4 regions of the Serratia sp. 121840015-1 genome follow, and region 1 is predicted to be linked to each of the others. Evidence: predicted binding sites of a transcription regulator. Region 1 holds the regulator's gene; each other region holds the start of a gene.
What was found. Region 1 encodes PurR, which represses purine synthesis genes. Its sites were predicted from a motif close to CANGCAAACGTTTGCNTG; they were not measured.
Positions count from the first base shown of each region.

Region 2: the regulator PurR is predicted to act here: its motif matches at 1,055-1,072, upstream of purM (phosphoribosylformylglycinamidine cyclo-ligase).
Region 3: the regulator PurR is predicted to act here: its motif matches at 1,215-1,232, upstream of purL (phosphoribosylformylglycinamidine synthase).
Region 4: the regulator PurR is predicted to act here: its motif matches at 909-926, upstream of serA (phosphoglycerate dehydrogenase).

Region 1 is NZ_JBSEYF010000001.1:1,752,833-1,755,023, reverse strand. It holds gene punR (DNA-binding transcriptional activator PunR) at 1-851, shown strand, start outside; gene purR (HTH-type transcriptional repressor PurR) at 848-1,873, opposite strand.
Region 2 is NZ_JBSEYF010000001.1:174,261-176,451, forward strand. It holds gene purM (phosphoribosylformylglycinamidine cyclo-ligase) at 1-969, opposite strand, end outside; gene upp (uracil phosphoribosyltransferase) at 1,225-1,851, shown strand; gene uraA (uracil permease) at 1,928-2,191, shown strand, end outside.
Region 3 is NZ_JBSEYF010000001.1:33,772-35,962, forward strand. It holds gene mltF (membrane-bound lytic murein transglycosylase MltF) at 1-1,048, opposite strand, end outside; gene purL (phosphoribosylformylglycinamidine synthase) at 1,324-2,191, shown strand, end outside.
Region 4 is NZ_JBSEYF010000005.1:150,312-152,502, forward strand. It holds gene rpiA (ribose-5-phosphate isomerase RpiA) at 60-716, shown strand; gene serA (phosphoglycerate dehydrogenase) at 1,009-2,191, shown strand, end outside.

The sequences.
Region 1 (2,191 bases):
CGGTGAGCTACACGGTACGGCAGCTGGAACAATGGCTGGCGGTGCCGCTGTTTGAGCGGCGTCACCGCGATGTGGAGTTGACGCCGGCCGGTGCGCTGTTTATCAAGGATGCGCGAGTTGTTATCAAAAAAATGCTCGACACCCGCCGCCACTGTCAGCAGGTGGCCAACGGGTGGCGCGGCCAGCTGAATATCGCCGTGGACATCATCGTCAAACCGCAGCGCAGCCGCCAGCTGGTGCTGGATTTTTACCGGCATTTCCCCGATGTCGAACTGATGTTGCAACCCGAGGTGTTTAACGGCGTGTGGGATGCGTTAGTGGACGGCAGAGCGGACATGGCGATCGGTGCCACCCGCGCGGTGCCGGTCGGCGGCGGCTTCGCCTTTCGCGACATGGGGTATATGAACTGGCTGTGCGTGGTCAGCCCACAGCACCCGCTCGCGCAACTGGCAGGGCCGCTGAATGACGATCGGCTTAGGCCGTACCCTGCGCTTTGTCTGGAAGACACTTCGCGCAATCTGCCCAAGCGCGTCACCTGGACGCTGGATAACCAGCGGCGGCTGGTGGTGCCGGACTGGACCTCGGCGCTCGACTGTCTGTGCGCCGGGTTGTGCGTCGGTATGATGCCGGCGCATCTGGCGCTGCCGCGGGTGCAGCGCGGTGAGTTGAAGGCGTTGCAGCTGCAGCAGCCGTTTCCCGCCAGCCCGTGCTGCCTGACCTGGCAGCAGGATAAACCGTCACCGGCGATGAGCTGGCTGCTGGCGTATCTGGGCGATGGGGAGACGCTGAATCAGGAGTGGCTGAGCGAGGCGAAGCCGGAAGCCGCGCAGGCTTCCGGCGCGGGGGATTAGCGGCGGTAGTCGATGAACGGCCCGTCGGCGACCGAGCGGCGTTCGATCAGCTTCGGATGCACTTCGATCACCTGCGACTCTTCGCGCTTGCTGATGATGCGATCCAGCAGCATGGTGAAGGCCATTTCGCCCAGGCGCTCTTTCGGCTGGTGAATGGTGGTCAGCGCCGGGGTGAAGTAGCGGGCGTTGCGCACGTTGTCGTAGCCGATCACGGAAATATCCTGCGGCACCCGCAGGCCCAGCTCGTCGGCGGCGCAAATGGCACCCATCGCCATGATATCACCGCCGCAGAATACCGCGGTCGGCCGCTGTTTTTGCGACAGAATTTGGTGCATCGCCTTGTAGCCGGACTCCGGCTCGAAGTCGCCCTGGACGATCCACTCTTCGCGAATGTCGATATGCGCTTCCTGCAGCGCCTTCATAAAGCCCTGGTGACGGCCGCCGCCGGTGTTGCGCGACAGCTGGCCCGGAATGGCGCCGATCTCGCGGTGACCGCGTTCGATCAGGTAACGGCCGGCCAGATAGCCGCCTTCGAATGCGTTATCGATGATGGTGTCGGTGAAGTCGCCGCGCGCGGCGCCCCAGTCCATCACCACCATCGGGATGTTACGGTAGTCTTCCAGCATGCCCAGCAACTGATCCGGGTACTCGGAGCACATGACCAGCAGGCCGTCGACGCGCTTTTGCGCCAGCATCGCCAGGTAGGCGCGCTGCTTGTCGAGATTGTTGTGCGAGTTGCACAGGATCAGGGTGTAGCCTTTGCTGTAGCAGCTGTTTTCCACCGCCTCGATCACTTCGGCAAAGTAGGGCGCTTCGCTCGAGGTGGCCAGCAGGCCGATCGACTTGGTGTGATTGACTTTCAGGCTGCGCGCCACGGCGCTCGGCGAGTAGTGCAGCTCTTTGATGGCGGCCCACACGGCCGCTTTGGTCTCTTCGGCGACGAAACGAGTCTTATTGATGACGTGCGAAACGGTGGTGGTGGAAACGCCCGCGCGTTTGGCCACATCTTTAATCGTTGCCATGTAAGGAATGACTCCTGAACTCACATGTTTACAGCATGTAAGTGTGATGTTAATCGTTTGCCTACGTAGATCCTTCTCCAGAGAAGCGAAAACTGAGTTTTTAGTGTGTTGAAGTCTTCAGCGCTTAATCAGGAGGGGCATGGATGCCGGTACGCAGTTGTGAACTGCGAATTTTGTCGCATATTGAACAAAAGTGGAAGAGGTAATCGAGATTATAAACCGGGAAATGATAACAAGATTTTATCGGCGAACTGTGGGAAAATGATTTGACGTACTAATTGTGCGCCTTTTATCCTTAGGAAAGCCCATTTTAAAGGA
Region 2 (2,191 bases), 1.6 Mb from region 1:
TGCCGCGGTCAGCAGCGCGATGGCCGCTTCCACTTCGGCTTCCGGCAGGGCGATAACCATGCCTACGCCGCAGTTGAAGGTGCGGTACATTTCATGACGGCTGACGTTGCCGGCCTGCTGCAGCCAGGTGAACACCGCCGGCCATTGCCAACTGGCTTCGTCGATCATCGCCTGCATGCCTTCCGGCAGCACGCGCGGAATGTTTTCCCAGAAGCCGCCGCCGGTGAGGTGAGCGATGGCGTGGACGTCCGCCTTCTCGATCAGCTCCAGCACGGACTTCACGTAAATCTTGGTCGGCGCCAGCAGGTGGTCGGCCAGCGGCTTGCCTTCCAGCTGGGTGGCGGTCGGATCGGTGTTGCTCACTTCCAGGATTTTGCGCACCAGCGAGTAGCCGTTGGAGTGCGGGCCGGAAGCGCCCAGGGCGATCAGCGCGTCGCCGGGCTGCACTTTGCTGCCGTCGATGATCTCGGATTTTTCGACCACACCGACGCAGAAACCGGCCACGTCGTAATCTTCGCCGTGGTACATGCCCGGCATTTCAGCGGTTTCGCCGCCCACCAGCGCACAGCCGGACTGTTTGCAGCCTTCGGCGATGCCGGTGATCACGCTGGCCGCGGTGTCTACGTCCAGCTTGCCGGTGGCGTAATAGTCGAGGAAGAACAGCGGCTCGGCGCCCTGAACCACCAGATCGTTGACGCACATCGCCACCAGATCGATGCCGATGGTGTCGTGGCGTTTCAGATCCATCGCCAGACGCAGCTTGGTGCCCACGCCGTCGGTACCGGAAACCAGCACCGGCTCGCGGTATTTCTGCGGCAACGCACACAGGGCGCCAAACCCGCCCAGACCGCCCATCACTTCCGGGCGGCGGGTCTGTTTAACTACACCTTTGATGCGATCTACCAATGCGTTGCCTGCATCGATATCGACACCTGCGTCTTTATAGCTGAGAGAGGTTTTGTCGGTCACTGCGCGATTCCCCACGACGATTTGCGGTTTGAAAACTGTGCTTCCGATGTTGATTCCGGAATAAGGCGCGGCAATTCTAACAGCGCAGGCAAACGTTTGCGAGCGGCTTGTGAACCGGCTCCGCTTTTTCGTCATCTATACTGATATTCAAACTTTTGTTGATCCCGATCGGGCTATTGTGGGTGGCGCGGCGAAAAAAAGGAGGTATAATCCCGCGATTTTTTTGGCCGCAACCACCTTAATAGGAGAAAAATGATGAAGATCGTTGAGGTGAAACACCCGCTGGTAAAACACAAGCTTGGCCTGATGCGCGAAAATGACATCAGCACCAAACGCTTCCGTGAGCTGGCCTCAGAAGTGGGTAGTTTACTGACCTATGAAGCGACCGCCGATCTGGAGACGGAAAAAGTCACCATCGAAGGCTGGTGCGGGCCAGTTGAAGTGGAACAGATCAAAGGGAAAAAGATTACCGTGGTGCCGATCCTGCGTGCAGGCCTGGGCATGATGGAAGGGGTGCTGGAGCACGTGCCGAGCGCGCGCATCAGCGTGGTGGGCGTTTACCGCGACGAAGAAACCCTGGAGCCGGTGCCGTACTTCCAGAAGCTGGTTTCCAACATCGAAGAACGCATGGCGCTGGTCGTCGACCCGATGCTGGCCACCGGCGGTTCGATGATCGCCACTATCGATCTGCTGAAGAAAGCCGGCTGCCACAGCATCAAGGTGCTGGTCCTGGTGGCGGCGCCGGAAGGCATCGCCGCGCTGGAGAAAGCGCACCCGGACGTTGAGCTGTACACCGCCTCCATCGATCAGTGCCTGAACGACAAGGGCTACATCGTGCCTGGCCTGGGCGATGCGGGCGACAAGATATTTGGTACCAAGTAAACATTTGAGCCGACTTAACGAGTCGGCTTTTTTTTGACTAAAACCTATAAAACCAATAAACCGAGGAAAAGCACACATGACCCGTCGCGCCATCGGCGTCAGCGAGCGCCCGCCGCTGCTCCAGACCATTCCGCTCAGCTTCCAGCACCTGTTCGCCATGTTCGGCGCCACCGTGCTGGTGCCTATCCTGTTCAAGATCAACCCGGCGACCGTGCTGCTGTTCAACGGCATCGGCACGCTGTTGTATCTGTTCATCTGTAAAGGCAAGATCCCGGCCTACCTCGGTTCCAGCTTCGCGTTTATCTCGCCGGTGCTGCTGCTGTTGCCGCTCGGTTATGAA
Region 3 (2,191 bases), 1.7 Mb from region 1:
CTTCCGGATCGAGGCGATCGTTGACCCCCAGGCCATCGGCGGTGGCGCGGGTCAGCATCATCAGGCCGCGCACGCCGGTGGGCGAGGTGGCCTGCGGATTCCAGTGCGATTCCTGATAGGCGATGGCCGCCAGCAGCTTCCAGTCGATCTCGTTGGCGTGCTTCTCGAACAGCGGGCGGAAGTTGGGCAGCACCGAGTCGATGGCCGACAGGAAGGTTTTGGTGTCCACATAGTCGAAGCTGCCGACGTGGCCGAGGTACTTCTCTTCCAGCCGCGCCAGGGTGCCGTCATCCACCATCTGGCTGTAGAAGTCCAGCATCGCCGCGTACAGGCTGTCGTCGCCGTCGCGTTTGAGGTACCAGGTGACCGGCTCTTCGTCGGTGACGTCGAACGCCACCGCCAGCTGCGGATGGATGCGCTGCAGCAGCGCGATGGTTACCGAATCGCCGAGGGTGTAGTCCAGCTTGCCGTCGGCGACTCGCTCCAGCAGCTCTTTGGAGGTGAGATCGCTGGAGGACTCCCAGGCGAGATCCGGGTATTTATCCTGCTTGAGCTGCTTTAGCGTGCTGACGTGCGCGGAACCGGAGGCGACCGCCAGCTTGCCTTTAATGTCGGCGAAGTTTTTCGGCCGCGGGGTGCCCAGCCGGTACACCAGCTGTTGGGAAACGGAGTAGTAGGCCGGGCCGGTGCGCGCGCGGCTGAGGCGCTCCTGGTTGTAGATCAGGCCGGCCGCCAGCAGGTCGGCGTCGTCATCGTCCAGATCGTCAAACAGGTCATTGATGTTCTGATGGGGGATCACCACCAGCTTCACCCCGAGGTAGTTGGCGAAGCGCTTCGCCAGTTCGTAGTCGAGCCCACCCGGCCCTTGCTTGGTGTTGAAATAGGTCAGCGGTGAATTCAGCGTGCTGATACGCAACTCGCCGCGGGAAATGATCTCCTGGAGCTGCCCGCCCTGGCCGCTGCGCCAGGTGATATTGGGCCACAGCGCGAGAGCCAGAAGCAGGGTGACAACGCCGATGAGGATGTAGTTTATTTTAAGACGTTTCAAATAGTTATCCAGTGGTGGCACAGGTACACCGGCGACGACAACCGCGACTTTTCTCATGGTTAAATCACCAGTGCGGGGGGCATTTTGCGCAACAAAACGCCAGTGTGCAACTTTATTGACACGTTATGACAATTCGACGGTGCGGCACGCTTTTATCAATAATCCCTACGCAAACGGTTTCGTCGGCGGCGAGGATTCTCTATAATGGCGCGCGTTTTCCCCTGTTGCGCCCAATGAAGCGTCTTATCCGCCGCTTCGAAGACGAGAGAACTTTGATTATGGAAATTCTGCGTGGTTCGCCCGCTTTATCGGCTTTTCGCATTACCAAACTGCTGTCCCGCTGCCAGGACGCCCACCTGCCCGTCAGTGATATCTACGCCGAGTATGTCCACTTTGCCGATGTTAGCGCACCGCTCAGTGCCGAAGAACACGCCAAACTTCAGCGGCTGCTCAAGTACGGTCCTTCTCTCGCCGAACATGCCCCTGAAGGCCGGTTGCTGCTGGTCACGCCGCGTCCGGGCACCATTTCTCCCTGGTCTTCCAAAGCCACCGACATCGCCCACAACTGCGGTCTGCAGCAGGTGCTGCGGTTGGAGCGCGGCCTGGCGTTCTACGTCAAGGCGCCCGAGCTGACGGAAACCCAGTGGCGCCAGCTCGCCGCGCTGCTGCACGATCGCATGATGGAAACCGTCTTCAGCGAGCTGCAACAGGCCGAACAGCTGTTCGCGCACCATCAGCCGGCGCCGTATCAGTCTGTCGACGTGCTGGGCGCAGGGCGCACCGCGCTGGAGCAGGCCAACGTCCGGCTCGGCCTGGCGCTGGCGCAGGACGAGATCGACTACCTGCTGAATGCCTTTACCGGTTTGGGGCGCAACCCGACGGATATCGAACTTTATATGTTCGCGCAGGCCAACTCCGAGCACTGCCGCCACAAGATTTTCAACGCCGATTGGATCATCGACGGCGAACAGCAGCCTAAATCGCTGTTCAAGATGATCAAGAACACCTATGAGCAGACGCCGGACTACGTGCTGTCGGCGTATAAAGACAACGCCGCGGTGATGGAAGGCTCGCAGGTCGGCCGCTTCTTCGCCGCACCGGAGAACGGCAAATACGATTACCATCAGGAAGAAGCGCACATCC
Region 4 (2,191 bases), on a different contig from region 1:
AAAACAGCGTTTTACCCTATAATACGCACACGTTTTCGTACAGAGGCAAGGGACATATTATGACGCAGGATGAACTGAAAAAAGCGGTGGGTTGGGCGGCGCTGGAATACGTGACGCCGGGCACCATCGTCGGGGTCGGCACCGGCTCTACCGCCGCCCACTTTATTGACGCGCTGGGCTCCATCAAGCACCAGATCGAAGGCGCGGTGTCCAGCTCCGACGCCTCCACCGCCAAGCTGAAAAGCCTCGGCATCCACGTGTTCGACAGCAACGAAGTGGACTCGCTCGATATCTACGTGGACGGCGCGGACGAAATCAACGGCCATATGCAGATGATCAAGGGCGGCGGCGCTGCGCTGACGCGCGAGAAGATCATCGCCGCCATCGCCAAGAAATTCATCTGCATCGTCGATGCCAGCAAGCAGGTGGACGTGCTGGGCAAGTTCCCGCTGCCGGTGGAAGTGATCCCGATGGCCCGCTCTTACGTGGCGCGTGAGCTGGTGAAACTCGGTGGCCTGCCGGAGTATCGTCAGAACGTGGTGACCGACAACGGCAACGTGATCCTCGATGTGCATAACCTGAGCATCACCGACGCCATCGCGCTGGAGAACAAGATTAACGGCATCGCCGGCGTGGTGACCGTGGGGCTGTTCGCCAACCGCGGCGCGGACGTGGCGCTGGTCGGCACCCCGGAAGGCGTGAAAGTGGTCAAATAAGCCTCCGCCGTCTGTGGCCCGGTAGCGCCGGGCCGCATAATTCTTCGGTTAAAATATCTTTTCTGAAAAACGGCAAATTTGGTGACTTATGTCACATTGTGAAACCTGACTCCCCAAAGCTTCTGCCGAAAACTTTCCCTATGGCATTTTCTGCCGTAAACCGCCATCAACGCTGCGCCTTGTCCTGCCGGGCAGGCAATCGTTTGTATTGCCGCCCGCGTTATTTTTGTTATGTTGGATGGGAGCTGTGTCGTCACAGCCGCTTCTGAAGTCTGAACATAGGGTCGGGTAAATGGCAAAAGTATCATTGGAGAAAGACAGGATTAAATTCCTGTTGGTGGAAGGGGTTCATCAGAGCACGGTCGATAATTTACGTGCCGCCGGTTATACCAACATCGAATACCACAAGGGTGCGTTAGACACCGAATCGCTGAAGGCATCCATCCGCGATGCACACTTCGTCGGCATCCGATCGCGTACGCATCTGACCGAAGAGGTGTTTGCCGCCGCAGAAAAACTGGTGGCGGTGGGCTGCTTCTGCATCGGCACCAACCAGGTTGATCTGAAAGCGGCGACCAAACGCGGTATTCCGGTCTTCAACGCCCCCTTCTCCAATACCCGATCCGTGGCCGAAATGGTGCTGGGCGAGCTGCTGTTGATGCTGCGCGGCATTCCGGCCGCCAACGCCAAGGCGCACCGCGGCGTGTGGCACAAACTGGCCGTGGGCTCCTATGAGGCGCGCGGTAAAAAGCTGGGTATCATCGGCTACGGCCATATCGGCACCCAGCTTGGCATTCTGGCCGAAGGGCTGGGCATGAAGGTGTTCTTCTACGATATCGAGAACAAGCTGCCGTTAGGTAATGCGCAGCAGGTGCGCCATCTGTCCGATCTGCTCAATATGAGCGACGTGGTGACGCTGCACGTGCCGGAAACGCTGGCCACCAAGAACATGATGGGAGCGGAAGAGCTGGCGCTGATGAAACCAGGCGCCATTCTGATCAACGCCTCGCGCGGCACCGTGGTGGATATTCCCGCGCTGTGCGATGCGCTGGCCAGCAATCACCTGGCGGGCGCGGCGATCGACGTCTTCCCGGAAGAGCCGGCAACCAACAGCGATCCGTTCAACTCGCCGCTGTGTGAGTTCGACAACGTGTTGTTGACGCCGCACATCGGCGGCTCCACTCAGGAAGCGCAGGAGAACATCGGCGACGAAGTGGCCGGCAAGCTGGCGAAATACTCCGACAACGGATCGACCCTGTCCGCCGTCAACTTCCCGGAAGTGTCGCTCCCGGCGCATGGCCCGAACGCCAGCCGCCTGCTGCACATCCACGAAAACCGTCCGGGCGTGCTGACGCAGATTAACCAGATCTTCGCCGAAGAGGGGGTTAACATCGCCGCGCAGTATCTGCAAACCGGGCCGGAAATCGGCTACGTGGTGATCGACATTGAAGCGGAAACCGCGCGCGCCGACGCCG